DNA from 3 places in the Aliivibrio sp. A6 genome. Region 3 is predicted to be linked to each of the others. Evidence: predicted binding sites of a transcription regulator. Region 3 holds the regulator's gene; each other region holds the start of a gene.

Region 1 (10,688 bases), on a different contig from region 3:
TAATATGCTACTGACTGATCTTGTTGAAACGGGTTTAGCTACCTATGAAAACGGCACCTTAACGTTTGATTGCGAAGAAGCTCGACGTTTAGCTAACGGTGAATGGTTAGAGATATTAGTTCATAATACTGTGGTCGATATTCAGCAATATTTACCAACACTTCAAGATCACTCTTTGAATGTTCAAGTTCACCGTGAAATTGGTGATAAAGACGTTCGTAACGAGCTAGATGTGGTTAGTATCGTGAACAATAAGCTGCATATTATTGAATGTAAGACCAAAGGCATGCGTGATGATGGCGATGACACTCTCTATAAATTAGAGTCGTTACGTGACCTTCTAGGTGGCTTACAAGCACGAGCTATGTTGGTGAGCTTCCGCCCTCTACGTAATAACGACATTATGCGAGCGCAAGATTTAGGCTTAGCGATTATTGGTCCAGATGAGTTAGGAGATCTTAAAAAGCATCTTCTCAATTGGTTCTTAGCCGCTGGTGGTCATTGATTATTGAGCTAAACTAATTTAACTATAAAAAGACCGATGATTTGGTCTTTTTTATTTTCTACGTGTACTCTCGATACAAAAATGCCGCTGATTCATTTGAACCAACGGCATCTTAGTAGCTTTTTATGTTCTTCTATTATAGAAGATTACGAGCAGCTTCAATCACAACTTTAATTGAACGTGCTTCAGTTTCTTTTAGTGTTGCGTGATCTGGGATCTCTTTTTGTGTACGGTTAATAATTACACCCGCAACACAACCAGCACGTAAACCAGAGCTTGCACACATTGTTAATAATGTTGCTGATTCCATTTCAAAGTTCAGTACGCCCATGTCTTGCCACTCTTGCATAGAACCCTGGAAACGCTTAACAACACGACCAGAGAACGTATCGTAACGTTCTTGACCTGGGTAGAAAGTATCACTTGATGCTGTCACACCTGTGTGAACCGCTGCACCTTGATCAACAACCGCTTTACGCATTGCCGTTGCAACATCAAAGTCAGCAACTGCAGGAAATTCCATTGGAGCAAAGTGAAGACTAGCGCCATCTAAACGAACAGAACCTGTAGTCACAATCATATCACCTACATTTACATGAGGTTGAATTGCGCCTGTTGTACCTACACGTAGGAAAGTACGAACACCCAATTGCGCTAGCTCTTCAACAGCAATTGAAGTCGATGGGCCACCAATACCCGTTGAACATACTACAATTTTCTTGCCATCTAGCTCAGCTAGGTACACTGTATATTCACGGTGGCTTGCTAGAAATTTAGGGTTTTCCATTTGCTCTGCAATTTTTTGAACACGCGCTGGGTCACCAGGAATGATCGCCATTTCTGCACCTTGAAGATCTGCCTGTGTTACGCCTAAATGGAATACTGCTGCTGTCATGGTTAGCTCCTTGCGATTGTAGGGTCGCGTTAATTTAATTAGTTATAATTGATTCGATGAAGTTACTTTACCCAAACACCTCTTGCATTAGTGTGATTAAGATCCCGAAAGGAATGTTGATAATATACACTCTTGCAAGGAAAACCGATTGGCATCACATAAAAATGAAAGGCGCTCAATCTATGAGCGCTTTTATTAGAGGTATCTCTCTTTATTTTTCAGCAAGAAGATTTACTTTTCTTTAAAGCGTAATAAACGAAGTGCATTTAAGGTAACTAAGGCTGTTGCACCACTGTCAGCTAGTACAGCAACCCATAAACCAGTAATACCAAATAAACTAGTCACTAAGAATACGGCTTTCAAACCAAGCGCTAGAGTAATGTTCTGATGAATGTTACTCAGTGTTGCTTTTGATAGTGCAACCATTGGCCCTAGTTCTTCTAATCGGTTATGAGTTAATGCTGCATCTGCGGTTTCAAGGGCAACATCTGTTCCTCCACCCATTGCAATACCAATAGAAGCAGTCTTCATTGCTGGTGCATCATTAATACCATCACCGACCATTGCTGTTTTTGCCTGTGCAGTTAACAACTCAACGTATTTCACTTTGTCTGATGGCAATAAACCCGCTTTATAGTCAATATTCAACTCTTCAGCAATCGCTTTTGCTGCACGTTCGTTATCACCAGTAAGCATGATTGGTTTTATACCTAATTTAACTAACTTTTCTACAGCCATTTTAGCATCAGGACGAAGTTCATCACGCCACGCTAATAATCCAGAGATCTGCTTATTAATCAGCACAAGTACAACCGTTTTACCCTGTTGCTCTAAGAACGATATTTGACTTTCGATTTCAGGAGTAACCTCACCATCAAACTGCTGCGGGGCATACAGTTCAATATATTGATCATTAACAGTTCCTTTAATGCCTTTCCCAACAACGGTCTCACGCTCATCGGCTTCAATAACAGTTAACCCTTGTTCTTGCGCTTTTATTACTACGGCTCTTGCTAATGGATGAGATGAGCCCATTTCAACCGCTGCTGATTGAAATAAAATACTTTCTTCAGTTTCAGCTTCAACTAAAACACGAATATCAGTTAATACTGGCTTACCTTGGGTTAGCGTCCCCGTCTTATCAAATGCGATGTTTTGAATATGACCAAGCTCTTCTAATGCAGCGCCCCCTTTAATTAATGCACCACGTTTTGCCGCTGTAGCTAAACCAGAAGTAATCGCTGCTGGCGTAGAAATCACTAGCGCACAAGGACAAGCAATCAATAGCATTGCTAAACCTCGATAAATCCAGGTATCCCATGATTGACCAAACATCAGTGGTGGAATAATGATGACCAATAATGACATCAACATCATTGCTGGCGTGTACCAACGGCTGAACTTATCCAGGAAACGCTCTAATGGGGCTTTGCGTGATTCTGCTTCTTCTATTAGATGAAGAATACGATCAATTGCATTCTCACCTTGAGCTGATGTTATCTGAATTTCAATGACACGATCATTAACAATAGAACCTGCCATCAATGGATCGTTTGCCTTCTTATCAACAGGTACAGATTCACCTGTTAAAGCACTTTCATCAAAAGAAGCGAATTCAGAAAGTAAAATCGCATCTGCGGCTAAACGATCGCCTGGAGAAACTTGAACTTTATCTCCTACGTTTAATTCTGATGCTGCTACTTCTTCTTTTGTACCATCGTTATTGATTCGCAATGCAGTATCTGGCACTAAATCCATTAATGCTTTCACGCCACTTCTTGCTTTCGCCGATGCGTAGCCTTCTAATTGTTCACCTAACATAAACAATAAGATAACCATTGCTGCTTCAACCGTTTCACCTAAATACACAGCACCAATAGCTGCTACTGTCATTAACGTTTCAATTGAGAATGGGGAACCATTTTTTGCTAAACGAATGGCTTTACGGCCAATAGGAATTAAACCAAACAAGCCAGCAACAGTGAATGCGATAGTTCCTAGCTCTTTATTGACTAAATTAATACCCGTTGCAATAACTAAAAAGGCAACCAAGATTAATAGCAGTAAATTTTTTTTCCAAAATGGCTGAGATTCGATCTCAGATGTACTTTTCGAACCCATATCGGACAAGGGAAATCCCGTAGTCTTAGCAACGCTAATAACCTGAGCAAATACAGCTTCACTATTTGTTCTTACGGTCAGTTTCTCTGTCGCAAAGATTACCTTTGCATCAATAACTTCTGGGATGGCAAGAATGGCCTTTTTCAATTTAGCAGCACAGCTTGGACAATCCATATCAGCAATAAGCCAGCTGCGAGATAACGAACCGTTATTCGATGTTTTAGCGGTGACAACTAGGGGGTCCGACTCTCCAGGATCACTTCCACAACATGAGTCCGTATCTGTTGCTTTATCAACGCTGCTACAGCAATCAACTACCGCGCTTTCTGCTTTTATCGAAGTGAGTTTTGGTGCAGCACAGCATGAGCTTGATGGGTTATGCTTATGATCTTGGCTATGAGTGGTTTTATGAGTAGTACACATGAGGAAATCCTTTCTGTTAGGTAATTTGTTTATCTACACTAACTATAGACCTTAGAGTTAACTCCAAGGTCAAGGATAAGTTTGCTCACATATAAAAAAAGACACCGAAGTGTCTTAATTTTTAATTATATCAAAATATTATAGAGATAATATCTACACTGGATGTTTGAAACAATGTCCAATTGACTCACTCAATGCCTGAAGTACATTTCGACGAGTGATTATCCCAACTAACTTACCTTCCTCTACCACTGGGTAAATTTTAGGTTTATTTGCAGTCATGGTCTGCGCCAAATCAATAATCGTATCTTCAGGTGTAACCGTAAGTACTTCTGTTTTCATTACATCTGCAACAACGTGCGTGTCTTGGCAATGGTAACTTACACCAATTAGCGACTTAATCAAATCCTGCTCTGAAATGAAGCCAATCACTTCACGTTGTTCATTTACAACAGGGCCGCCAATATGCTGCGAAGTAATAAATTGATCCAAAGCCGCTGATAATGACATATCCGCTGTCAAATAAAGAGGTCGTGCGCTCATGTATTGTTTTACTTTTTTATTTTCCATCATAGCCCCCTAACGTGCTATCAATCAGTTTTGATAACTTAAGTGTGGACTATTTTTAGAAAAAAGCTAAATCACTCTTTCCTATCTCTGTGATGGATGAAACCTATTGAGCAAAAACTTACCTAAATCTATGAACCACCCAACAAAACATCAATTAAGATTTTCTTATTTTGTTCAACGGATGACATTACGTTTTCATACCCTGCTGTGTTATTTGTTCTTTCCATTCTATGAATCACCGTCAAACATTGTTTAATGTTTTCAGGATCTTTCATCAAATTTTTACCTTTTAGCGTTAGAGTAAGCAGCATGTAGTTTAAGTCTGATGAATAAGGGTACGTTTGACCAATTTTAATCAACTGTGCTTTATTACCATCTGAAGACGTTTGTCCTCTTAGCCATTGGTAAACTTTGTTTAATTTTTGAAAATGCGTCATACCTTGCTGTAACAACTGAGGCGCATTCTTTTTTAGGTTCGCTTGATCAAATATTTTATATAGACCAACACACAGCTTTACTTCGCCTGACATTGCTAATACACCAAAAGCAGCAACACGAAACTCATCTGATGCTACTTTTCGCTCAGATAAAAAGCGGTGATAACAAGTCGTCGCTATTGCTTTGGCTTTATAACGCTTGCCTTGTTTGTACAATTGACGAGCAATAAAAATATTAATATAACCCTGTAGTTCATCACGCTTATCCATCGCTATACGTTTTTTTAGCGTAATGATAAGTTGCCCAAAATAACGACGATACTGATCTTTATTTAAGGTCATATTTGACTTGTAAACAATGTCTGCAATATCCATGATCATACGATTTAATGTCGTAGGATTAATACCTATATGATAAAAACGTTTCATTACCATATTATGTACTAATGCGGGTTCATTATTTTCAATGATAAATTTTAAATAAGAATAGAAAGCATTGTCATTTTTTGGATTATATTCAAAAGCTTTTGCTAAAGAAGCTTGGACTTTAGATAGCTGTTTTGCTTCAGTATAAATATCAGCAAGCATTAAGTTTGCTTTGAATAAGTACTTTTTCGAACGAAGTAAAAGCTCAAGAACAGGGATTGCTTTTGGTTTTTCTACCACATGACAATACGCCATTAAATTCTGAGGCATTATTTCACTTTTGTCGTGACGCTGATACACTTTTTTAAAAGTTAAAAAATCTTTCGCTTTATACAACTCTTCTAAAGTCATATTGAGTAACATTCGATTTTTATATGTTCCTGGATAAGTCTGTGCGCGCTGAATAAAAGCGGATTGAGATCCTTTGACTTCGCCCACCAACTTTTCTATAAGCAAGGTTAAATTAAAGGATTTTTTAATTAAATCATCTATATAACCAAAATTAATTGGACTATTAACAACAAAATCAGGAAAAAGCTCTCTTGCATTAATATCATCAACTAGTGAGTCATCATTATCAATGTCGATAATAAAAATAGGACGTTTACCAAACTTAGCTTTTTCACGAGCGTGGTTAACTATCTCACAAATTACTTCATGATCAGCATAATGGTATTCAATAAAATAATAGTCATAAACAGGTAATTCTGAAGCTCTCATACTGACATTAAAAGAATCAGCACTCTTAAAGCCTGCTTTCTGAAAAAACTGACGGATCTGAGTACTACGCTCTCTTTTTTCAGTAAAAACCAACACATTCATTTGTGGAATGCGTCTAATTAACTCAGCACTGCTCATTTATCATATAACTCTAACAAAAGTAACACCAACAACATACCAACCCGTAAATATAAAGAAACACTAAATTACATATAAATCAACATATATGCAAAATAACGTGAACTAACTCACGGAAATTCTGCGCTACTTTATCACAAAATAACGCAGAATTAAGCTATTTAAATATTCGTCAATATCGCTTGTAAAGGATGCTGCAATTGCTCTCCTTCAAAGCGCTTTACTTGACTTCGGCATGAGTACCCAGTGATCAGACAGCGCTCTTTATCTAAATTAGCTAAGTTACCTTTCCAACTTAAATCATAAATTGCTTTTGAGCTCTCTAATTTATCCGCTTCATGTCCATAAGTACCAGCCATACCACAACAACCTACCGGGACCGTATTTAATGTTAATCCAAAATGAGTAAATATCTCTCCCCATTCCTTTTCAGCATTTGGCATTTTAGTTTTTTCAGTACAATGGGCAAATAATTGCCAAGGCCTTGTATCAAACACCGTCGCTTTATCAAAAGAAGATAGTTTAGGATACAACCACTCATGCACTGTCAAAACTGTAAAATCACCACGGTTATCCGCCAAAATTTCATTGTATTCATCCCGATAGCAAAGAACTAATGCAGGATCTACGCCAACCATTGATATTTTTAATTCAGAAACTTGATTTAAAAACTCACTTGTTGTTTGAGCTGTGGTTGTAAACTGTTTTAAAAAACCTTTTACATGCTGTGCTTTGCCATTGGGTTTAAATGGCAACAATACGGGCTTTAATCCTAGGCGTTGAATGAGTTCAACAAAATCACTCACGACACCAGCGTCATAATAACTAGTGAACGGATCTTGAACAATCAGTACATGCTTCTTACGTTCCTTTTCAGAAATACCTTTCAGTTTTTCTAGGTTAAATGGAGAAATATCTTTCTTCTGACAGTGTTCAGCTAACGTGGGAACAGACAGTAAAGGCATATCAACATAGCCTACTATTTTTTTCGTTAACGTTTTCGTTGCAGATTGTTTTAATATGCCATTAATCACTTTGGGTACTTTAGCCATGAGCGGCAACATAGTTTCAATATTCGCCACCATGTAATCTTTCATTGGTCGCTGATAACGGCTGTGATAGATATTTAAAAAACGCGAACGAAAACTTGGTACATCCACTTTAATTGGACATTGGCTTGCGCAGGCTTTACAAGCTAAACAGCCCATCATTGCGTCATGCACTTCATGCGAATAATCGTATTCTTTATCTTTATTTATACGATTTCGAATACGATCTATAATTTGCTTAATCGAGGGACGCTTTGTTAGAAGTTCTCGCTCTAATTCAACAGGATCAATTCCTTGTTCTGATAATTGACGCAACCATTCACGAACAAGCCCTGCTCGCCCTTTTGGAGAGTGACGACGATCTGCTGTTACTTTCATTGATGGGCACATTGGTGAGCTTGTTTCATAATTAAAGCACAAACCATTACCATTACATTCCATCGCTTGATTAAAGCTATCTCTTACTTCAATTGGAATTTGGCGGTCATAATATCCACGCTTTGTATCACTTACTTTAACTAATTCATCATTACTGTCTAACGGCGTACAGATTTTTCCCGGATTCATTTTATTGTGAGGGTCAAAAACACTTTTCACGCGACGTAACTCTAGAAATAGCTCTTCACCAAAAAACTCAGGTCCATACTCTGAACGGAAGCCTTTACCGTGCTCCCCCCACATTAAACCACCGTATTTTGACACTAAAGCAACCACTTGATCTGAAATGGTATGCATTAATGCTTCTTGTTTTGGATCGCACATATCTAACGCAGGACGAACATGCAGTACCCCAGCATCAACGTGGCCAAACATACCGTAGTTGAGCTGATGTGAATCTAATAACTCTCTAAACTCTTGAATAAAATCAGCCAAGTTCTCTGGTGGCACACAGGTATCTTCAGCAAAAGCAACAGGCTTTGCTGCCCCTTTCGTTGCACCTAATAATCCCACGGCTTTTTTTCGCATCGTATAAATACGACCAATGCTAGCTACATCTTGCGTTATTTGATAACCAATAATACCGGCAGCTTCTGATTCAATAAGTTGTTCTAACTTTTCAATAAGCTCCGAAACTTGTCGTTCAACCACTTCTGGCTCTGTTCCTGCAAACTCCACCATATTTAAGCCAAGCATTTCTTTGTTTGGAACATCAGCAATTAAATCACTAACGCTATGCCAAACAATGTCTTGCTTTGCAAAATTCAGTACTCTTGAATCGATGGTTTCTACAGAAAGCGCATTAGCTTCAACCATAAATGGGGCATTTCGTAATGCTGCATCAAACGTATCATATTTTACATTGATTAAGGTTCTGGCTTTTGGAATAGGCGTGATATTGACTTTCGCTTCGGTTAAAAAGGCTAATGACCCTTCTGCCCCACATAACACTCGCGTTATATCGAATTGATCGGTTTCTGTATTTAATGCGTTTTTTAAATCGTATCCCGTTAAAAAACGATTCAATGGAGGGAACTTATCTTCTATTTTTTGACGATTTTGGCGACAAACTCCAGCAGTAACATCTAAAACAGACTGTATAGGTTCTGGCTGTTCATCATAAGTGAGCTCTGTATTTAAATACGATCCATTAACAAGAACGGCTGTAATTCCTAATACGTGATCGGAGGTTTTTCCATATTTAAGTGAACCTTGCCCCGATGCATCGGTATTAATCATCCCACCAATGGTTGCACGGTTACTGGTTGATAAATCAGGTGAAAAGAAAAAACCATGAGGTCGAAGTACATCATTTAATTGATCTTTAATTAAACCGGTTTGAACTTTCGCCCAGCCTTGTTCAATATTGATCTCAAGAACGTTATTCATATGGCGTGATAAATCGACCACAATGCCTTTTGTTAATGACTGTCCATTTGTGCCTGTTCCACCGCCACGAGGAGAAAATGTGATGCTTTTATACTGTTCTTGGTTTGCTAATTTGGTTAGGTACTCAACGTCTTTAGTGGTTCTTGGCAACAATACCGCCTGTGGCAATTGTTGATAAACACTGTTGTCGGTTGATACGGCTAAACGACTCGAATAGGTTGTTTCGATATCACCACTAAAATCGGTTTTCTTTAATGCTTCTAAATAACCAACTACTTTGGGGTCAATAGTAGATTGGAATGGTAATACTGGTAACATTGCTCCATGCTCCTTTAATCGCTGATCCTCAGCGTCATTATGTTATTCTATACACACTTTACAACATCTCGAATGGATAAAACATCTAACCTATGCTATATCGGCTAAATATTTGTCTTTTTGCCTATCAGTCTTGTTTCTCATTTAAAAATAAGTAGGCAGATACACCGCGCAAACCAGTAACACTACTCCGTTCTGGTTTGATTCTGTGGCATATTTATTGCTTGTGTAATTCATATCGCCGTAACACTTTTATAGAGAACGTTATGAAACCTGCAATAAGAAAAAGCAAAACAATCACTACTGATGATATTTTATTAACACTTTGTCGCTCAATGTCAGGCGTACTGAGTAAAGCAACTCAAAGTTCAGTGAACTATTCAGCAATGGTTCAAAAAATCACTAAAACGAGTTTAAAGCCAGACTTTGGGTGTTTTGTTCTCTTTGATGGGGGCTTCTCTGGGTTAGTAATAACAAACTTTACTAAAGATGCCGCACTAGAATTGTATACAAAGTATATGCGTAATATGGGCATGCCAGATGAAGAACTTGCTATTTTGCACACTTCAGATGAAGTTGGAGATGTTCTTGGTGAATTAATGAACCAAATCGTTGGTGACTTTACAGGCCAGATCCGCAAAACATTGCAAACGACGATCTCACAAAACCAACCAAAGATGCTTTCACTAAACAAGCAAGTGATCTTATCAGTTGATACTAATTTAGATCGCCCTCAAGCCCGTCGCGTTACTTTTACTACAGAAAATAATCATATCTTCTATCTTGAGCTAGCAATGGATAAAACTGAATTTATTCAACTTGAAGAGTTTGAAGAAGAAGAAGAATTTAATGCTGATGATCTTTTTGAGCAGCATAAATCAGGAAGTAATCAAAAATCAGAGAGTAAAAAGGATAGTTCTCAAGATTTTGATGATTCATTATTTGATGAATTAGGTATTTGATTTAATAATAAATCAATATTCTAGCTAATGACCGAATAATTACCTATTACTCGGCCATTAGCACTCTTAAGTGTTTAATTATTTAACACAAGTAACATACACAAGGTCATCAGCATTAGCCGCTACAGAATATGACCTAGTATCCCTCATATAAAGAAAATAATTATTACTCGATGGTCCCGGCCGAGATGAAGTCCAATATGGTAAACTGACAGACCAGCCATAATAGAAATAAAAACCATATTTTTTATTAATACTAGAATAATCAATTGAAACGGTCCCTAATAGCGCTTGCAA
Region 2 (10,688 bases), on a different contig from region 3:
TACACAGAAAAAATGATCAAATACTTATTTGGATTGATATTAAATTCTAACAGTAATAAAAAAGCAGCGACATGCGCTGCTTTTCATTAAGACTTAACTGGTTTTTAAATTACAAGCCAGCGTCTTTAAATACGTTACTTACAATCTCTTGAGCTTCTTGCTCAATCAATGCCAAATGATCAGCACCTTTAAAGCTTTCACAGTAAATCTTGTAGATCTCTTCTGTTCCTGATGGGCGAGCAGCAAACCAGCCATGTTCAGTTGTCACTTTTAACCCGCCAATCGCTGCACCATTACCTGAAGCATGCGTTAATCGAGCCGTAATTTCATCACCAGCAAGGGTTGTAGCAGAAACCATCTCTGGAGATAATTTGCTTAATACTGCTTTTTGCGCTTTATTTGCTACTGCTTGAATACGGTTGTAACTTGATTCACCGTGTTGAGCTGCAAGTTTATTGTAATATTCTTGTGGGTTCATGCCTGTTACCGCGGTAATTTCAGCAGCAAGTAAACATAAAAGAATACCATCTTTATCTGTTGACCAAGGTGTACCATCAAATCGTAAGAAAGATGCTCCTGCACTCTCTTCTCCACCAAAGCCTAAACTGCCATTGTACAGTCCATCAACAAACCACTTAAAGCCAACTGGAACTTCGCATAAATTACGTCCAAGATCAGCAACGACTTTATCAATAATCGCTGAAGATACTAATGTTTTACCAACAGCAACTTCTGGCTTCCACTCTGGTCGATTACGGTATAAATAATCAATGCATACCGCTAAATAATGATTTGGATTCATTAAGCCTGATGGCGTTACAATACCATGACGATCATAATCAGGATCATTACCAAACGCTAAATCATAATCATCTTTTAATGATAACAAACCCGCCATTGCATAAGGCGAAGAACAATCCATGCGCACTACACCGTCTTTATCTAACGACATAAACTGGAATGATGGATCAATGGCTTCACTTACGAGTGTTAAGTTCAACTCAAATGCTTGACCAATTTGACGCCAGTATTCAATGCCTGAGCCACCTAATGGATCTACACCTAATTTTAGATTCGCTTTTTGAATCGCATCAATATTGATAACATTTTTAAGATCATCAATATATGGCTTCACTAAATCCACCTGCTTAACCAGATCAGATTTCATTGCTTCATTGATCGCAATGCGTTTCACACCATTCAACTCATTCGCGATATAAGCATTTGCTTGGTCTTCAATAGCCGTAGTTAACTCGCCTTCAGCTGGACCACCATGTGTCGGATTATATTTGATCCCACCATCTTGAGGAGGATTATGCGAAGGGGTGATTACAATACCGTCTGCTTTTTTATCAGATTGAATATTATGAGTTAAAATTGCATGAGAGATACCTGGCGTTGGAGTGTAACCATTATCTTCTTGAATAATAACTTCAACACCATTAGCCACAAGCACTTCAATGGTAGAGGTAAATGCTGGCTCAGATAGAGCGTGCGTATCTTTACCTAAAAAAAGCGGCCCTGTTACGCCATTTTCTTTACGTACATCAGCAACAGCCTGAGCAATAGCCCAAATATGATGCTGATTAAAACTTGCTTTATCAGATGTACCGCGGTGACCAGAAGTACCAAATTGCACTTTTTGATCTGGATTAGATGCATTAGGCTCTAGTAAAAAATAATTAGAAACTAATGCTGGGATATTGTGTAAATCTTCTTGCTGAGCTTTTTTCCCAGCGCGAGGATGTATAGCCATTTGACGATTCCTTGTGACAAATTATGACTCAAAAAATTAAATCGCCGCACACACTTTTTCTGTCAAATCATGATGGAAACCCATACGCTCCATCAACAATTCAACCATGTGGCGCTTGCGATTAGTATTGGTGTTTGTGATAACCCAAAATGGAGTGCCGTTAATTTCACGAGGCTTAGTTGTTTTACCACTTGCAATCAATGTGTCTTGATTGTCTGCAAAATAAACTCGAGTTCTTCCCTTAACTTCTGTCGCTTCAGAGAAAGCTTTTGAGTCAATTTTATATAATTCTGAAAGCACCGTTAAGAAACGATCAATTGCTTTATCTAATGCTGAAAATTCATCAGAGATTAATAAGGTACGTACCGCTTTAACGCGATCTACTGATGTCTCTTTACCTGCATCTTTACTGACTACAATGCCTTTTTTCTGAACTTCAACAGGTGTTGATACAGAAATAACAGAGTCTAAAGGAGATGATTGCATTAAGAGGCGACGTAAAATATCAGAGGCACTTTCACCGATGTGTTGAGTTTGGCTCGCAATAAAGCGGTATAGTTCTTCGTCTACTTCAATTGTCTTCATTATATGGTTCGTATTCTATAATCTATTTATGAAGGCACGATTATACATTGTATAATCGTGATACTCTACGACAAACCTATCACAAAAAAGAAAAATGAAGCAGCTTAACTATAAAGAACAAGGAAATGGGGATCCTTTGATCCTAATACATGGCTTATTTGGTAACCTAGATAACCTTGGTTTACTTGCTCGACAGCTCGAAAATCAATATCGAGTGATCAGCATTGATCTTCGTAATCATGGACTTTCTTTCCACTCAGAAGATCACTCTTACCCTTTGCTTGCATCTGATGTTATCCAATTACTCGCTCATTTATCAATCTCATCAGCTCATATTATTGGTCATTCTATGGGCGGAAAAGTAGCAATGGCTATAGCAGATCAAAAACCAGATCTAATTAAGTCGCTAATTGTATTAGATATGGCTCCTATCTCTTACCCTGAACGAAAACACGATGCTGTATTTGCTGGGTTACACCAAGTTATTCAATCGCCACCTAAAACGAGAAAAGAAGCCGATGCACTACTTGCTACTTCCATTATAGAGCCAGGTGTTCGTCAATTTTTAAGTAAATCGTTATATAAAAGAGACGAGTTTCTATCTCTTCGTTTTAATGTTGCTGCTTTATTGGAAAACTATCATCATATAATTGGTTGGAATAACATCACTCCATTCACAGGCAATGTCCTATTTGTAAAAGGAGAGAATTCTGACTACATTCTCCCCGAGCACCAAAATAACATAATGGCACAATTTCCAAATGCTAAGGCCCATATAGTAAGCGGTACCGGTCATTGGTTACATGCAGAAAAACCAGAAACCATTTATCGAATCATAAATCGATTTATTGAAAAAGTTGGTAAAAGATAATCCATACCAACCAAAGCAAAGCTATGGTATAGTTTTGCCAAATTATTCGATCAGATTTCGATCGCTAACCTAGAATAAAGGTGATTCATGCTATATGAACATTTTGATCTCATTGAGTCTATTGGTTTAGATTTACTGTTTGCCTCAATATTTTTTTTTATTGGTATGGCTATCAAAGATGTTCTTAAACAAGCAAATGTCCCTCCTTTTGGCCGAAAAATTGTTTGGCTTGTTCTCTTTTTAGGGTGCGCAGGTTTTGTTGCGAAAGGAATTATTCAGCTAAGCTGGGAAGGCACAGGCCTTAGTTAAGTACTGATTTAATAACATCTCTTTTTAATTAATACAGACAAATACAGGTATTTATTATATGGCAAGTGTAGGACTCTTCTTTGGTAGCGATACAGGCAACACTGAAGCTATTGGCAAGATGATTCAAAAACAGCTTGGTAAAAAGCTAGTTCATGTTCAAGATATTGCAAAAAGTAGTAAAGAAGATATTGATAATTTCGATCTTCTTCTTTTAGGTATCCCTACATGGTACTACGGTGAAGCTCAGTGTGATTGGGATGATTTCTTCCCTGAATTAGAAGGTATTGATTTTTCGACTAAGCTGGTAGCCATCTTTGGCTGTGGTGATCAAGAAGATTACGCTGAATACTTCTGTGATGCGATGGGTAATATCCGTGATATCGTAGAAGCAAAAGGCGGTACTATCATCGGTTACTGGCCAACAGAAGGTTATGAATTTGAAGCATCAAAAGCACTTGTTGATGAAAATAACTTCGTAGGCTTATGCATTGATGAAGATCGCCAACCAGAGTTGACTGAAGCACGTGTAACTGCATGGGTAAATCAAATCCATGAAGAAATGTGTCTTGCTGAACTAGAAGACTAATATCCTAGTTCTTATAATGCTCTCTACTTATCTCTTAAAATAGATAGAGAGCATTATCTAAATTGTGGTTTTTTTCTCACATATAACGTTCTATTCACTCTTGCTACCACCTTTCCTTTTTTATCATATATATACACCTCAAATTGTGGAAAATGCTTCTCCCCCTCTTTTGTTGCTTGTTTTATTTCTGCTAACTGCCCATCAGATATCACAAAATGTGCGTATAAGTCGGTGGTTCCTGGTGAAATAAAATCAATCTCTGACTGTTTATCCCATACAAAATACTCTTCTCTTAGAATCCCCATTAACATGAATGAAAACACAGGATCGGTCATCGAAAAAATGCTACCTCCATATTGAGTTCTATTCGCATTTCTATTCCAAAATCGGTCTTTCAAAATAACACTAACCTCTTGAAAGTTTGATGAAATATTTGCGATTGAGATCCCAGCGCCCCAAAATGGTGGCCAAATATTAAGTGCCCTTCTAACAATTTTTGGGGTAAAGTACTTATACATATTGATCAATCCTTAATTCTGGTCGGACCTCATCATAATTTATTCATTAACAAAAGATCAACATCTATTTTTTTGTAAGAGATCGTACAGATAAGGTATCAACTGGATTGAATGTTCCCTATAATTAAGTTATTAAAACTGCACAAAAAATCGATGCAGAATGTCAATACAGGAAAAGTCGATGTCAGATAACAACCAAGCACTAAAAAAAGCCGGTTTAAAAGTCACTCTACCGCGCCTTAAAATTTTAGAAGTGCTACAACAACCAGATTGCCAACACATTAGTGCAGAAGATTTATATAAAAAATTAATCGATATTGGTGAAGAGATTGGTCTTGCTACCGTATACCGCGTATTAAACCAATTCGATGACGCAGGTATTGTTACTCGTCACCACTTCGAAGGCGGTAAATCCGTTTTTGAACTAGCAACTCAGCACCATCATGACCACCTAGTTTGCCTAGATTGCGGTAAAGTAATCGAATTCTCTGATGAAATGATTGAAGAACGTCAAAAAGAGATCGCAAAAAAATACAATGTTCGATTAACTAATCACAGTTTATATCTATACGGCCACTGCATTACTGGTGATTGTATTGATAATGATGACGCTCATAACGGTTAATACCGTAAATTTTAGTCATAAAAAAACCAGCATTTCTGCTGGTTTTTTATTATCAATTAATCACTTAGTCAGGATTAACCTTCCCAAGTATCACGTAAACCTACTGTACGGTTGAATACAAGAGCTTCTGGCTTAGAATCTTTGTTATCAATACAGAAATAGCCTGTACGCTCAAACTGATAACCAGCCTCTGCTTCTGCCGTTGCTAAGCTCGGTTCAACAAAACCGTTCATTACAACTAATGATTCAGGATTAATACTCTCTGAAAAATCTTCTAGCGCTGCAGGGTTTGGTACATTAAACAGACGATCATACAAACGAATTTCTGCTGGTAACGCTTTATCTGCTGATACCCAGTGAATCACCCCTTTAACCTTACGGCCGTCAGCTGGATTCTTACCTAGCGTTTCATCATCGTAGCTACAAAAGATCGTCGTCACATTACCCGCTTCATCTTTTTCAATACGATTCGCTTGAATAACATAAGCACCACGTAAACGAACTTCTTTACCAAGAACTAAACGCTTGTACTTTTTATTCGCTTCTTCACGGAAGTCATCTTGTTCGATGTATACTTCACGTGTAAATGGAACATCACGCTTGCCCATTTCAGGTTTGTTAGGATGATTAGCAATACTAAGCGTCTCAACTTTACCTTCTTCGTAGTTTTCAATTACGATTTTAACAGGCTCAAGTACCGCCATTGCACGAGGTGCGTTCTCATTTAAATCATCACGAATACACGATTCTAATGAACCAAACTCGATCATATTCTCTTGCTTAGTTACACCAATTCGCTTACAGAACTCACGAATAGAGGCAGCAGTAAAACCACGACGGCGTAAACCAGAAACCGTAGGCATACGAGGGTCATCCCAACCATTAACCAATTTCTCAGTTACCAGCTCGTTTAGCTTACGCTTAGACATGATCGTATATTCTAGGTTTAGGCGACTAAACTCATACTGACGAGGCTGACAGTCAATCGTAATATTTTCCAATACCCAATCGTATAAACGACGGTTATCTTGGAATTCTAATGTACAGATTGAATGGGTAATGCCTTCAAGCGCATCCGAAATACAATGTGTAAAATCGTACATTGGGTAGATACACCACTTATCACCCGTTTGATGATGAGAAGCGAAACGAATACGATAAATAACAGGATCACGCATTACGATAAATGAAGAAGCCATATCGATTTTTGCACGAAGACAAATCGTACCTTCTTTAAATTTACCATCACGCATTTGTTCAAATAACGCAAGGTTATCTTCTACACTACGGTCACGGTATGGACTGTTTTTACCTGGCTCTTTTAACGTACCGCGGTATTCACGAATTTGATCTGATGTTAGCTCATCAACATAAGCCAAACCTTTTTCAATAAGTTCTACAGCGTAATCGTATAATTTATCAAAATAATTTGAAGAATAGTGAATATCACCACTCCAATCAAAGCCTAACCATTTTACGTCGTTCTTAATAGACTCAACGTACTCAATATCTTCTTTTTCAGGGTTAGTGTCATCAAATCGTAGATTACACTGTCCCTGGTAATCTTGTGCAATACCAAAATTCAAACAGATAGATTTTGCGTGTCCGATATGCAGATAGCCATTTGGCTCTGGCGGGAAACGAGTATGGACACTGGAATGTTTACCTGACTTTAAGTCTTCATCAATGATTTGACGGATAAAGTTGGTAGGACGAGTTTCAGTTTCACTCATCTAAAGCACCTCATTGGTATTAGTATTGTTAGAAAGAACAGATTGTTCATATCTCCCTATGATCCACAATTATGCGTCAATACTCAATATATAGAATCAAATAGTTTCTTTATTTCCATAAAAAAAGCCGCTCTAAGGAGAGCGGCTTGTCTATTTTGAGCTAATTACTCAATAATTATGGTAATGCAACTGCTGTTAGGTCTTCAGAAGCTGGGATTTTTTTCATTTCGCCAGCTACGATTTCAGCAAGAGGACCAAGGATAACTTGAACGTTGTTTGAACCAAGTTTAACCACACCCATTGCACCTAGAGCTTTAAGTTGCTTCTCGCTAATTACGCTAGTGTCTTTAAGAGTTAGACGTAAACGAGTGATACAAGCATCGATGTTTTCTAGGTTTTCGTGACCACCTAGAGCTTTAAGGTATTGTTTCGCTAGTTCACCAGTTTCTTTTGAACCACGAACTGAGCTTTCTTCTTCATCGTCATCTTCACGGCCTGGAGTCTTAAGATTAAACTTAACGATTACAGCGCGGAATACGAAGTAGTAAACTGCAAAGAATACGATACCTTGGATAATTAGCATGTACCAATTAACAGCTAGAGGGTTACGAGTAGAAAGAACCATATCTACTAGACCTGCAGAGAAACCGAAACCTGCAATCCACTGCATAGATGCCGCGATGAATACTGAGATACCTGTTAATGCTGCGTGAAGTACGTAAAGCCCTGGAGCTAGGAACATGAATGAGAACTCTAGTGGCTCTGTAACACCCGTAAAGAATGATGCGAAACCAGCAGCAATCATAATACCTGCTACTTTTTCTTTGTTCTCAATTTTAGCTGTATGGTAAATAGCTAATGCTGCACCTGGTAGACCAAACATCATGATTGGGAAGAAACCAGCTTGGTACATACCTGTAACACCTACAGTTGCTGTACCTTCAGCGATAGACTTAGCGCCACCTAGGAAGTTAGGGATATCGTTAATACCAGCAACATCGAACCAGAACACTGAGTTAAGTGCATGGTGAAGACCAACTGGAATTAGTAGACGGTTGAAGAATGCATAGATACCAGCACCAACAGAACCCATACCTTGAATTGATTCACCGAAATGTACTAGGCCACCGTAAATTGAAGGCCAAATGTACATAAGAATAAATGCAATTAAGATACCTGCAAAAGAAGTTAGGATAGGTACAAGACGTTTACCAGAGAAGAATGCAAGTGCTTTATGCAGTTCTACCGTAGAGAAACGGTTGTAGATCTCAGCAGATACGATACCAACTAGGATACCTACAAACTGGTTATTGATTTTGCTAAATGCAGCAGGAACTGCAGAAGGATCAATACCCTGAATTTGAGCTACTGCTCCTGGTGAAAGAAGAGTAGTAACAACTAGGAAACCAACAAAGCCAGAAAGTGCTGCTGCACCGTCTTTATCTTTAGACATACCATAAGCAACACCGACTGCGAACAGTACAGACATGTTGTCGATGATAGCCGCACCAGCTTTAATTAAAAACGCTGCTAGTGCACTGTTGCCACCCCAAGCTACCGGGTCAATCCAGTAACCAATACCCATTAAAATTGCTGCTGCAGGTAATGTAGCAACTGGTACCATCAGTGCTTTACCTACTTTTTGAAAATATCCTAAAATATTCACCTTTAGTTTCCCCCTATAAGGATTTTAGATTTTTTTTGAACAGCGCTGTTTGTTTACTATAAACTTATTTCGCTACTCGTTATAAACAGGGTCAGTGTAAGGGATTAATTTCGCTCCGCAAATTAAAAGCAAGCTAATTGTGATCACTATCACCTGTGGAGGGAATATTTAGGGGTTTTTGCTAGCGAGATCATAAAACTTATTTTATCATTCAAAAGAATAAAACATTAGGAATAAAATTTGGCAAATTAAACGCCAAACTTTGTCATTACTGAACGTAACATTTAGGTAACTTGAGTGTGCCGCTCAGTAAGCAGTTCTATTTTCACTTGCTTAAAAATTTCAACGAAAAAAGTTATTATTTTTTTCGTACTATAAATTATAACCAAAGGATTCAGCTATGTATGCGCTAACAAACTGTAAAGTTTATACTGGTAACGACGTTCTTGTTGACCACTCTGTTATTATCAATGGAACAGAGATCGAAGCCGTTTGTCCAACCACAGAATTGCCTGAAGGTATCGAATTAAAAGATCTTGATGGTGCAATTTTAAGCCCTGGATTTATTGACCTTCAGCTTAATGGCTGCGGCGGTGTAATGCTGAATGATCAAATCACAGCCGAAACCATGCAAATCATGCACGAAGCAAACTTAAAATCAGGTTGTACAAGCTTCCTGCCAACATTAATCACATCCTCTGATGAAGATATGCGCGCATCAATAGAAGCCGCTCGTGAATACCACAACAAATATCAAAACCAATCACTAGGTCTACACCTTGAAGGTCCATACCTAAACGTGATGAAAAAAGGCATTCATAGCGTTGATCATATTCGTCATTCAGACACAGACATGATTCAATTAATGTGTGATAACGCTGATTTAATCGCTAAAGTAACACTGGCACCAGAGCAAAACGACCCTGAGCATATTGAGCGTCTTCATAAAGCAGGTATCGTTGTTTCAATAGGCCACACTAATGCAACTTATGCAGAAGCTCGCCAAGGGTTTGAATCAGGCATCACATTTGCTACACACTTATTTAATGCGATGACACCAATGGTTGGTCGTGAACCTGGTGTTGTCGGCGCTATCTATGATACGCCAGAAGTTTATGCTGGGATCATCGCTGATGGCTTCCATGTTGACTATGCAAACATCCGTATTGCACACAAAATAAAGAAAGAAAAGCTAGTATTAGTGACCGATGCCACAGCTCCTGCAGGTGCTGACATGGAATACTTTATTTTTGTTGGTAAGAAAGTATATTACAAGGATGGTAAATGTGTTGATGAAAATGGCACATTAGGCGGCTCAGCTCTGACTATGATTGAAGCAGTTCAGAATACAGTTGAGCACGTTGGAATCGCTTTAGATGAAGCTTTACGTATGGCAACGTTATACCCAGCTCAAGCAATTGGTGTGGATAATAAACTTGGCCGAATCAAAAAGAACATGGTTGCTAACCTTGCTATCTTTGATCGTGACTTCAATGTAAAAGCGACTGTTGTTAACGGACAATACGAGCAAAGTTAATATGACTGACGGACAAATTGGTAATGTAGATCTTGTAAAACAATTAAACAGTGCGGCTGTTTATCGTTTAATCGACCAAAAAGGCCCGATTTCTCGAATTCAAATCGCTGATGTTAGCCAGCTTGCTCCGGCAAGTGTTACCAAAATAACCCGTCAATTATTAGAGCGCGGCTTAATTAAAGAAGTCGCGCAACAAGCATCAACCGGTGGTCGAAGAGCTATCTCTTTGACTACCGAAACAGACCCTTTCCATTCAATTGCTGTACGTTTAGGGCGAGACTATATTCAGTTGAGCCTTTTTGACCTTTCAACAAAAGAATTGGCCTCTGAATATCACGAGTTTCATTACTCTCATCAACAAGAATTACTTGATGGTTTAAATCAATTACTCCAACACTTTATTACACGTAATCAAGACACGATTAAACAATTAATCGCTATTGGTATTACGCTACCAGGTTTAGTTAATCCAGAAACTGGTGTTGTAGAATACATGCCTAAT
Region 3 (10,688 bases):
AGTAGAAGTGGATGATTACGTACGTTTATTAGCTCAATAGAGGACAAAGGATATGACACATTGGATTGCAGGGGATTGGGTTTCAGGACAAGGTGAAACCATACAATCAGTAAGCCCATACAACAGTGAAGTGGTGTGGGAAGGAGACAGCGCAACCAAAGAACAGGTTGAGTCTGCTGTTAGTGCGGCACGTCATGCCTTTATTGAGTGGAAAAAACAGCCTTTTGAAGCGCGCCAAGCGGTTATCGAGCGCTTTGCTGAATTGGTAAAAGAGAATGCTGATAAAGTTGCTGAAGTTATTGCAAAAGAGACGGGTAAACCTTTCTGGGAAACAAAAACCGAAGCGGGAGCTATGGTGGGGAAAATCGCGATTTCCATTCGTGCTTACCATGAAAGAACGCCACATAAAGAGCGTGAAGCTGCAGGGAATAAAATTGTACTAAGACATCGCCCACTAGGAGTAATGGCTGTCTTTGGGCCGTATAACTTCCCAGGACACCTACCAAATGGTCATATCGTTCCTGCGTTACTTGCGGGTAATACCGTGGTATTAAAACCTTCAGAGCAAACACCATGGACCAGTGAAGTAATTATGCAGCTGTGGCAGCAAGCCGGTTTACCTAATGGAGTGATTAACTTAGTACAAGGTGCTCGTGAAACGGGTGAAGCACTGGCTAGCGCTAAAGGGATTGATGGGTTGTTGTTTACCGGCAGTGCGAATACAGGGCATATTTTACATCGCCAATTTGCAGGAGATACAGGGAAAATGCTGGCCTTAGAAATGGGGGGGAATAACCCAATGGTGATCTCTCATAATTTTGGAGATCGAGAAGCGACGGTTTATACCATTATTCAGTCAGCTTTTATCAGTGCTGGTCAGCGTTGTACTTGTGCTCGTCGTCTGTATGTGCAAAAAGGCCAAGCTGGAGATGAGTTAGTTGTGCGTCTTGTTGAGGTCGCAAAAAGCATTGTGGTTGACCAACCTTTTGCTGATAACGCGCCATTCATGGGACCGCAAATATCCGTCGCTGCGGCAGAGTTTATTTTAAATGCTCAGAAGAATTTACAAGCTTTAGGTGGTGAATCACTGCTTGAGGCGAAAAGCTTAGGCCACGCCTTTGTTTCTCCGGGCATTATCGATGCGACTAATGTAGCTGAATTACCGGATGAAGAATACTTTGGCCCATTATTGCAAATAGTACGCTATGAAACCTTAGAAGAGGCGGTAGATCTGGCTAATGGCACTCGTTATGGGTTATCGGCAGGTCTTGTTTCAACTGATGACAATGAGTGGGAATATTTTGTAGAGCATATTCGTGCAGGTATTGTAAATCGTAACCGTCAATTAACTGGAGCAAGTGGTGACGCGCCATTTGGTGGTCCGGGGGCATCAGGCAATATGAAACCAAGTGCCTACTATGCGGCAGATTATTGTGCCTACCCAATGGCCTCAATGGAAGGCGATGCCTGTGAAATTCCCGCTCAACTGTCTCCGGGTTTAACTTTATAAGAGGTGATAGGCATGAATAACGTAACGTCTTTATTTTCGTCATTATGGCAAGATTATATTACTCGTTTATCCCCATCGGCAGGAAAGGTTCATCAGTTATTATCTAATGGCGATGAATTGATTAACGATCACATTGCATTACGTACGTTTAACTTGCCTAAGGTTGGCTTGCAAACGTTAGCTGCCCCATTTTTAGCAATAGGGTATAAAGCGTGTGAGACGTATGATTTTGAAGCGAAAAAACTCAAAGCACAGCATTTTGAGCATCCAGATCCTAATGCGCCACTTGTTTTTATTAGTGAGATTTTAGTTGAAGAGCTATCGCTTGAAACTCAGAACATTATTCATGCTTTGGTTGAACAGGTGCCAGCGCATTATTTTGCGACCAGCGATTTTCTTTCAGCGGGCCGTCCTTGGGCGTTAAGTTTTGAGGAATATCAAATCTTAGCAAAAGAGAGTGAGTATGCTTCTTGGCTGGCAGCTCATGGTTATGGTGCTAATCACTTTACGGTTTATGTTAATCAGCTTGAAGCGTTTGCTGAAGTGGTTGATGTGAACCAACACTTACGTGATGCTGGTTTTGCAATGAACGAAGTGGGTGGTGAAGTGAAAGGCTCTCCTGAGGTTTACTTAGAACAGTCATCAACCATGGCCGATAAAGTGAAAGTGAGCTTTACTGAGGGTGAGTTTGACATCCCAGGTGGATTTTATGAGTTTGCTAAGCGTTATTCGCTACCTAATGGCAAGATATATACAGGATTTGTCGCTGCATCTGCTGATAAAATTTTTGAAAGCACAGACAGTTAATTCTAAAATTTAGGCATAAAAAAACGCAGCTCAAGAGCTGCGTTTTTATTCGTTTAAGATAAGCGTTAAATTAACGAGTACCGTAAACTACGATTGTTTTACCGTGTGCAGAGATCAAGTTTTGCTCTTCAAGCATCTTCAAGATACGGCCAACAGTTTCACGTGAACAACCTACAATTTGACCGATCTCTTGACGAGTGATCTTAATTTGCATGCCATCTGGGTGAGTCATTGCATCTGGTTGTTTAGCTAGATTCAATAGAGTCTGAGCGATACGGCCTGTAACGTCTAGGAATGCTAAATCACCTACTTTTTGGCTAGTGATTTGTAGACGAGTTGCCATTTGAGCAGAAAGACGCATCAGAATATCTGGGTTTACTTGAATAAGCTGACGGAATTTCTTAAATGAAATTTCAGCCACTTCACAAGGGCTTTTAGCACGAACCCATGCTGAACGTTCTTGACCTTCTTCAAACAAGCCAAGCTCACCGATGAAGTCACCTTGGTTAAGGTAAGAAAGGATCATTTCTTTACCTTCTTCATCTTTGATTAGTACAGCAACAGAACCTTTTACGATGTAGTAAAGTGTCTCAGCTTTTTCACCAGCGTGGATTAAAGTACTTTTTGAAGGGTACTTATGAATGTGACAATGAGATAAGAACCACTCTAATGTTGGGTCTGTCTGAGGTTTACCTAGAACCATACTTTATACTTCCTCTGCGTTTGCCAAGTAGGCGATGTCCATTTTAAAATAACTGAGCCAAATATCAGTTTGGCCTATAGAATATGGTTATCGGAACAAGGCTGCATGTTCGTTGAGATAATTGATAAAATCATACCTTGTTTCGCCGTTGATTTCTTGACTTTGATCGTATGAAATGTGCGACCAAGGGCACAATTTCGTGAAATGGATCACGAGTTTTCTTTTTATGTAGTAAAGAGGCTTTTATGAACGCTGAAGTTAAATGGATTGAGGGATTTACTTTCCTAGGTCAATCTCAATCTGGCCACTCTGTGGTAATGGATGGAAATGGTGGTGAAAAAGCCCCAAGCCCGATGGAAATGGTATTAATGGCCGCTGGTGGATGCAGTTCTGTTGATGTTGTAGATGGACTTAAATCTGCAAATCAAAAAGTAACAGGCTGTATTGCTAAGTTATCAAGCGCGCGTCGTGAAACTGCGCCAAAGCTGTTTACTCATGTGAATATTCATTTTGAAGTGAGTGGTGATAATCTGGATCCTAGCATTGTTGAGCAAGTTACTGCTGATTCATTACAGAAGTATTGTTCAGTATGTTTAATGCTAGGTGAAGGCATTGATATGACACACTCTTGGGAAATCGTGGCTTAAAATAATGCGTTTCCTAAAGAGAAAGCCTCGCTAATTTTCATTAACGAGGCTTTATTTAGCATAAAGGCTAAAAATTACAGAATGAAGCGACTTAAATCTTCATCTGCGACTAGCTTGCCTAAACGCGAACTTACGTATTCAGCATCAACAACTAAGCTCTCGCCGTGTTTTTCAGAAGCATCGTAAGAGATCTCTTCCATTAAGCGTTCCATCACCGTATGTAAGCGACGAGCACCAATGTTTTCTGTACTTTCGTTTACTTGGAAAGCGGACTCAGCAATACGAGTGATGCCATCTTCAGTAAATTCAACGCTTACATTTTCGGTTGCCAATAGAGCTATGTATTGTTCAGTTAATGACGCGTTTGGTTCCGTTAAGATACGTTTGAAGTCATTTGCTGTTAATGCTTCAAGCTCAACACGGATAGGTAAACGGCCTTGTAACTCAGGGATTAGATCAGACGGTTTTGCCATCTGGAATGCACCCGATGTGATGAATAACATATGATCGGTTTTCACCATACCGTGTTTAGTGCTTACTGTGCTGCCCTCAACTAATGGCAGTAAATCACGTTGCACACCTTCACGAGAAACATCACCTGAATGAGAGTTTGAGCCTTTACAGATCTTGTCTATTTCATCGATAAATACGATACCGTGGTTTTCTACGTTAAAGATGGCTTGTTCTTTTAGTTCTTCAGGATTAACCAGTTTCACGCCTTCTTCTTCTGTTAGTGCTTTAAGGGCATCAACAATTTTCATCTTACGCTTTTTGGTTGTATTACCGCCTGATAGGTTTTGGAACATACCTTGAAGTTGGTTTGTCATCTCTTCCATGCCAGGAGGAGCCATGATCTCTACACCGACCTGAGGTGCTGCAACATCCACTTCAATTTCTTTGTCGTCTAGCTTGCCTTCACGCAGTTTTTTACGGAAAGATTGACGGGTACCAGAATCATTATCACCTTCTTCGTTATTACCCCATGCATCTCGCGCTGGTGGTAATAAAATATCTAGGATTCGGTCTTCTGCTTGCTCCTCAGCTCGGAATTTTACTTTTTCAACGGCTTGTTGGTGTGTCATTTTGATAGCAACATCGGTTAAATCACGAATGATACTCTCAACTTCTTTACCAACGTAACCTACTTCAGTGAACTTAGTCGCTTCAACTTTAATGAAAGGCGCATTTGCTAACTTCGCCAAACGACGTGCAATCTCTGTTTTACCTACACCAGTAGGACCAATCATTAGGATATTTTTAGGCGTAACTTCGGCACGTAAATTTGGTTCCAATTGCATACGACGCCAGCGGTTACGAAGTGCAATCGCGACTGAACGTTTTGCTTTATCTTGACCAATAATATGGCTATCTAGTTCGTGTACAATTTCACGAGGAGTCATTTCAGACATGGGAATTCCTTATTTTGGTTAAGCGTTCAGTTCTTCAACGGTATGATTGTGGTTGGTGTATACGTCGATATCACCAGCAATAGTTAACGCTTTTGTGGCAATTTCACGAGCATCTAAATCGGTATTCTCCAGTAATGCGGTCGCTGCAGAGCGAGCAAAATAGCCACCAGAACCGATAGTTAGTAAATCATTGTCCGCGTTGATTAAATCGCCCGTACCACTGATGATAAGAGAAGTGGTTTTGTCTGCCACAATTAACATTGCTTCAAGGCGACGCAATGCTCGGTCACTACGCCATTCTTTAGCTAACTCAACCGCAGCTTTGGTTAAGTTACCTTGGTGCATTTCTAATTTTCGTTCACACAGGTCGAACAGAATAAAGGCATCTGCTGTGCTACCAGCAAAACCAACAAGAACAGAATCATTGTATAGACGACGTACTTTTTTTACGTTGCCTTTTGCGATCATATCACCTTGAGATGCTTGGCCATCGCCAGCAACCACGACTTTGCCTTCACGGCGTACAGAAACAATTGTAGTCACGAGTAAAACCTCTTATTCGACGACGCCATTAATTAAAGCATGACATCATCTTCATGATTATTACTATTGTAATGGGGGGAAGGAGTAGGGTTTTCAAGTTGAATAGATAGAAAAAAGGAGCACTCAATGCGCTCCTTTTTAAATGTGTGATGCTATTAGCGATTTTAATCGCTGCACTTATTGATGAGTGATTACTGATCTTTCCAGATAGCGCAAGGTTCGATTTTAGCTCGTTGTAACTTATGGCGATCTTTTTCTGCATCACGTTTAAATTTATACGGTCCAAGAACCACTTTATACCAACTACTGCCGTCAGCATGACGAACGGTAGATGTTATGCCTTGGAAAGCAATATTCATCTTGCGCTCTTCAGCTTGTGAGCGTGATTTATAAGCGCCGCATTGCATGATGTAAGGAACTTCAGATACTTTTAGCTCTTTTTGTTCTACTTCAATTTCTTTATTTGGAAGTTCATCCATATAACTCCATTGCTCTTCTGGCAATGGTGGAATTTCTTGGTTAGAGCTTGTTTTCTTGGGTTTAGCTGGAGCGACTTCCGTTATGGTTTCTTTTTGCTCTGGCGCTGGAGAGTCATTTAAAAAGTAAAGGGCATAGCCAAATACTGCAACCAATAGGCCAGCAACGGCAACGGCTTTCCAAGGAGTAGAGCCCGGTGATATCGGCTGCTTAACGCCTTTTTTCTTGGCTGTTTTTTTTGCCGGTTTCTTGGGGGTGCGTCCACGTTTTACGTAATCTTTATTAGCCACAGTGCGTTACTTTATACAGAATTCAAAGAAGGTTCTTTATGGTAATCAGTTGTCGCTACTCATACCAGTATTTGTGTGAAAAAGTACGCAAAAAGTCACTAATTGGAGAGAAATATTGACCCAATCAATGACTTTGCTTTGTGGATTCCTCTTGCTGATGTTTAGAGTTCTTATGATTAATGGTTTTTTGGTGGTGCAGTGCTTTCTCTTATTACTAATGATGATTCTAACAATCTGGATCCTGAACGAACATCATGACCTTTAAGTAGCTCTAGAAGCATAAGCATAGATTGACGTCCGATCTCATAGCGAGGCTGTGAAATAGTGGTTAATGACGGCTCACAGTACTGGGAAAATTCAATGTCATCAAACCCCATAATGGAGATGTCTTGAGGTACACGAAAACCCATTTGCTTTGCTTTTTGAATTGCACCAATGGCCATTATGTCGTTGTGACAAAATACGGCGCTTGGTGGTGAGGAGAGAGAGAGCAGTTGGCTAATTGCCTTCGCACCTGCTTCAAAAGAGAAATCACCATAATGAATGTAGGCGCTGTTCATAGTGATTCCTGCTCGGCGCAATGCTTGTTGGTAGCCTTGGTGTCTGAATTGACATAGGGCAGAATCTTCAGGGCCAGATAACTCGGCAATACGTTTATGGCCTAGTTTAGTTAAGTAATTCACGGCTTCAAATGCAGCGGTTAAATTATCAATATGAACGGTTGGTAATTCTAATTCAGGCGCGTATTCACAAGCCATAACAAGAGGGGGTAAGTTTTTTTGTTCTTGGCGACTGGCATTGAAAGGAAGATCCGAGCCTAGCAGTACCATGCCATCAACCTGCTTGGTATAAACAAGATTTACAAAAGAATGCTCGCGCTTTTGTTGCTGGCTACTGTCGCCAACCAAAACGATATATCCATTCTCGACGGCGGTATCTTCAATGCCTCGTAGAATATCGCTAAAGTATGGGTCGCAAATATCAGGCACAATGGTCACTATTGTTTTAGATTCATTACGGCGTAAAGTACGAGTGAGTGTCGTTGGAGAGTACCCCGTTTCAATGATGGCATTCTCTACGCGTTTGCGAGTGGTTAACGATACTTTTTCTGGTGTCATTAGTGCTCGTGATACCGTAGCTGTTGATACCCCTGCCGATAGAGCAACGTCCTTCATTGTCGCCATAATAATTCTCTCCAACTAAAATCTAATGTTAAGTAAACGATTGCTCTGTTTATTTTAGAAGATATTTTATGTGTAAAATAAAGAATTAAATACGGGCGATCTAACAAAAATTACATCTACGTTGTGACTTGCCTCACATGGGGGCTGATTATCTTCCTCCTTAATGAAAAATAAATAGAATTAAAATCCTTACACTAACTAAGGTCTTGAGGCTCTATATCAAGCGTCCAGCGAACTTTTTTCGCTAATGGGAGCAGCTCAATCGCTGCCTTAGCTCCTCGTAACATACTCTGCATTACGGTTCTGTTTGGCGCTTGAAAAAGCAGTTGCCAACGATACTTACCTGCTCGTTTTGCTAATGGTGCAGGGATGGGCCCTAATACCGGCGTGGCGTCATGAAATTGTGGATGGCTCTCTAGTATGTCGCGCACTTGCCGTAAAAATTGCTCTACGTTATCACTATTATTTGCTTCTGCTCTGAATAGAGATAAATGGGTATAAGGAGGGAGCTGAGCAAATTTTCGCTCTTGTAAAGCATACTCAGCAAAGTGTCCATAACCTTGATGCAATAAGCTTTGTAGTAGCGAGTGTTCTGGATGGTGAGTTTGTAAAATTACTTCACCTGGTTTACTGGCTCGTCCAGCACGACCTGCCACTTGAATAAAGAGTTGAGCTAAACGCTCAGGGGCACGAAAGTCACTGCTAAATAATGAGCTGTCTACATCAATTAAGCCGACTAGGGTGACGTTGGGGAAGTGGTGGCCTTTTGCTAGCATTTGAGTACCAATTAAAATTTGGTATTCGTTATTTTTAATCGCGTCTAAGTAATTCTCTAAGCTGCCTTTTTTGCGGGTGCTGTCTCGGTCAATACGAACGGTTTTATACTCAGGAAATAAATTCATGAGTTGTGTTTCAAGCTGTTCTGTTCCAACGCCAACAGAGATCAATTGAGTCGAACCACAACCCTGACATTGATGAATAATGGGTTGCTGTGAACCACAGTGGTGGCAACGAATTTCATTGCTATGTTGATGAAAAGTATAATAAGCATCGCAACGTTTACATTCTGCCATCCAACCGCACTCGTGACACATGAGTGCAGGAGAAAACCCTCGGCGGTTTAAAAACAACATGACTTGATTGCCCTCAGATAAGTGTTTTCTCATTTGAGCAATTAAAGGGGCAGATAAACCACTATTTAAATACAGGCCTTTTACGTCTAATACGCCATGGCGAGCTGGAATTGCCGTACCTGCACGTTTGGATAACGTTAGGTGGTGGTATTTACCGACTTTCGCATTGTGCAGCGTTTCGAGTGCTGGAGTTGCCGAGCCTAAAATAATAGGGATGTTATCTAAGTTGGCACGCATCACTGCAAGATCGCGAGCGTGATATCTCATGCTATCTTGTTGTTTATAAGAGGCATCATGTTCTTCATCGACAATGATGATCCCAAGATCATGAAAAGGCGTAAATAGAGCTGAGCGGGTGCCTATAATTATGCCTGCGTGATTGTCTCGTGCGGCTAGCCATGAATTTAAACGTTCAGTGTCATTAAGACCTGAATGAATGACATCGACAGGAACATTAAAGCGACGTTTAAAGCGATTGATGGTTTGTGGCGTTAAGCCAATCTCAGGAACCAAAACCAGAGCTTGGCGGCCTGCTTTTAGAATGGGCTCTAATAATTGTAAGTACACTTCTGTTTTACCAGAACCTGTTACACCATCCAGTAAATAACAGCCGAACTCAGGACTTGCATTGACGGTTGCAATTGCAATAGCTTGTTCTTCATTGAGCTGTGGTTTCTCTTGGGTTACCTCAACATTGCGCTGCCAATAGCTCGGCTTTGGGGCAAGGGAGATTTCTTCAATCCAACCTTTATCTACAACCGCTTTTAATGTTGCCGCGGTGATCTCTTCTTCTAGCATTTGTTCATGGCTGCATGACTGATGACGAACTAAGTTCAGTGCTTTAGCTTGTTTTGGTGATCGAGTCAGTTTATTAAGATCTTGGTTTTTTCCTAATTCGGTTATTTGCCATGCCTTTAAGGCTGCAAAACTTGCCTCTCGACCTTTGCGTAACCAGGCTGGCATTGCATTCGCGAGGGTTTCACCTAGGGGATATTGATAGTAAGTACTGCCCCAGTTAAGCAATTTGTAGAGATGAGGAGGCCATAGCGATGCATTATCAAGCACCGCATCAATCCCTTTGAGCTTTTCTCGTGAGAATTCTGATTCATTGCTTAGTTTAACCACCACACCGATTAAGCGTTGACGCCCAAAAGGCACTTTTACACGGCCACCAATCACAGGAGCTTGTCCCGGTTTGATAAGATAATCAAACGAGCGATCAAGAGGAACGGGGAGTGCAATGTGGGCAATTGAATATGACATGGCTAACATTAATAAGAGATCAGAATGAGAATAGTCTACCCTTAGATAAAAATATCGCAAACTAGTAAAAAAAACGGCGAAAAAAGTAACAGATTAGTTGATTGATCGCTCCAGATTCATTACTATACGCGACCTTAAGTAAGCGTAATCTAATTATGCTTATTATTTTTGTTAAACTACGTGTGGTGTCCGGCATTAGAATCGGATGGCGACACGGCCTAAATTATTGAGGTTTTCCCATGAAAGCAGGTATCCATCCTGAGTACAAAGCTGTTAAAGCTACTTGTTCTTGCGGCAACGAGTTCGAATTCAACTCTGCACTAGGCAAAGACACAATCCACCTAGACGTATGTGGCGAATGTCACCCGTTCTACACTGGTAAGCAACGTATCGTTGATACTGGCGGCCGTGTTGATCGCTTCAACAAACGTTTCGGTGCAATTGGTTCTAAGAAATAATTACCAGTTTCCGATAAAAGAGGAGTCCTATAGGGCTCCTTTTTTTATGCCTGAAAAACGAGGGTGATCACATACCACATTCTGGTTGGTACGATGTGTAAGCCAAGACTATGAAGTTTGAGCTAGATCAACTATTATACAATTTACTGTTTTGAAACAATTCTCTTATAATTATTAGCATTCAGGAAATCACCATGTCAGAAGACTTTCGCGAACAAGCTCTCCATTATCACGCCTACCCAACACCGGGTAAAATTGAAGTTG

The links. The regulator CRP, encoded in region 3, controls carbon source genes, mostly activating them, when cyclic AMP is high. The targets are predictions, from matches to a motif close to TGTGANNNNNNTCACA.
Region 1: the regulator CRP is predicted to act here: its motif matches at 1,492-1,507, upstream of udp (uridine phosphorylase).
Region 2: the regulator CRP is predicted to act here: its motif matches at 8,788-8,803, upstream of nagE (N-acetylglucosamine-specific PTS transporter subunit IIBC).

The regions. Positions count from the first base shown of each region.
Region 1 is NZ_JARACR010000003.1:207,161-217,848, forward strand. Features, by position in the region: gene PVK70_RS03235 (DUF1887 family protein) at 1-505, shown strand, start outside; gene udp (uridine phosphorylase) at 642-1,400, opposite strand; gene PVK70_RS03245 (zinc/cadmium/mercury/lead-transporting ATPase) at 1,632-3,944, opposite strand; gene PVK70_RS03250 (CBS domain-containing protein) at 4,098-4,514, opposite strand; gene PVK70_RS03255 (hypothetical protein) at 4,643-6,235, opposite strand; gene ydiJ (D-2-hydroxyglutarate dehydrogenase YdiJ) at 6,397-9,429, opposite strand; gene PVK70_RS03265 (DUF3334 family protein) at 9,696-10,391, shown strand; gene PVK70_RS03270 (hypothetical protein) at 10,470-10,688, opposite strand, start outside.
Region 2 is NZ_JARACR010000012.1:64,925-75,612, forward strand. Features, by position in the region: gene pgm (phosphoglucomutase (alpha-D-glucose-1,6-bisphosphate-dependent)) at 110-1,756, opposite strand; gene seqA (replication initiation negative regulator SeqA) at 1,793-2,341, opposite strand; gene PVK70_RS09155 (alpha/beta fold hydrolase) at 2,436-3,212, shown strand; gene PVK70_RS09160 (DUF2788 domain-containing protein) at 3,300-3,521, shown strand; gene fldA (flavodoxin FldA) at 3,580-4,107, shown strand; gene PVK70_RS09170 (hotdog fold domain-containing protein) at 4,161-4,625, opposite strand; gene fcrX (ferric iron uptake transcriptional regulator FcrX) at 4,807-5,250, shown strand; gene glnS (glutamine--tRNA ligase) at 5,325-6,983, opposite strand; gene nagE (N-acetylglucosamine-specific PTS transporter subunit IIBC) at 7,159-8,649, opposite strand; gene nagA (N-acetylglucosamine-6-phosphate deacetylase) at 9,050-10,186, shown strand; gene nagC (DNA-binding transcriptional regulator NagC) at 10,188-10,688, shown strand, end outside.
Region 3 is NZ_JARACR010000006.1:125,903-136,590, reverse strand. Features, by position in the region: gene astA (arginine N-succinyltransferase) at 1-40, shown strand, start outside; gene astD (succinylglutamate-semialdehyde dehydrogenase) at 53-1,510, shown strand; gene PVK70_RS05950 (DUF1338 domain-containing protein) at 1,523-2,317, shown strand; gene crp (cAMP-activated global transcriptional regulator CRP) at 2,388-3,020, opposite strand; gene PVK70_RS05940 (OsmC family protein) at 3,266-3,667, shown strand; gene hslU (HslU--HslV peptidase ATPase subunit) at 3,742-5,076, opposite strand; gene hslV (ATP-dependent protease subunit HslV) at 5,095-5,619, opposite strand; gene PVK70_RS05925 (SPOR domain-containing protein) at 5,811-6,386, opposite strand; gene cytR (DNA-binding transcriptional regulator CytR) at 6,563-7,570, opposite strand; gene priA (primosomal protein N') at 7,765-9,966, opposite strand; gene rpmE (50S ribosomal protein L31) at 10,206-10,424, shown strand; gene PVK70_RS05905 (malic enzyme-like NAD(P)-binding protein) at 10,619-10,688, shown strand, end outside.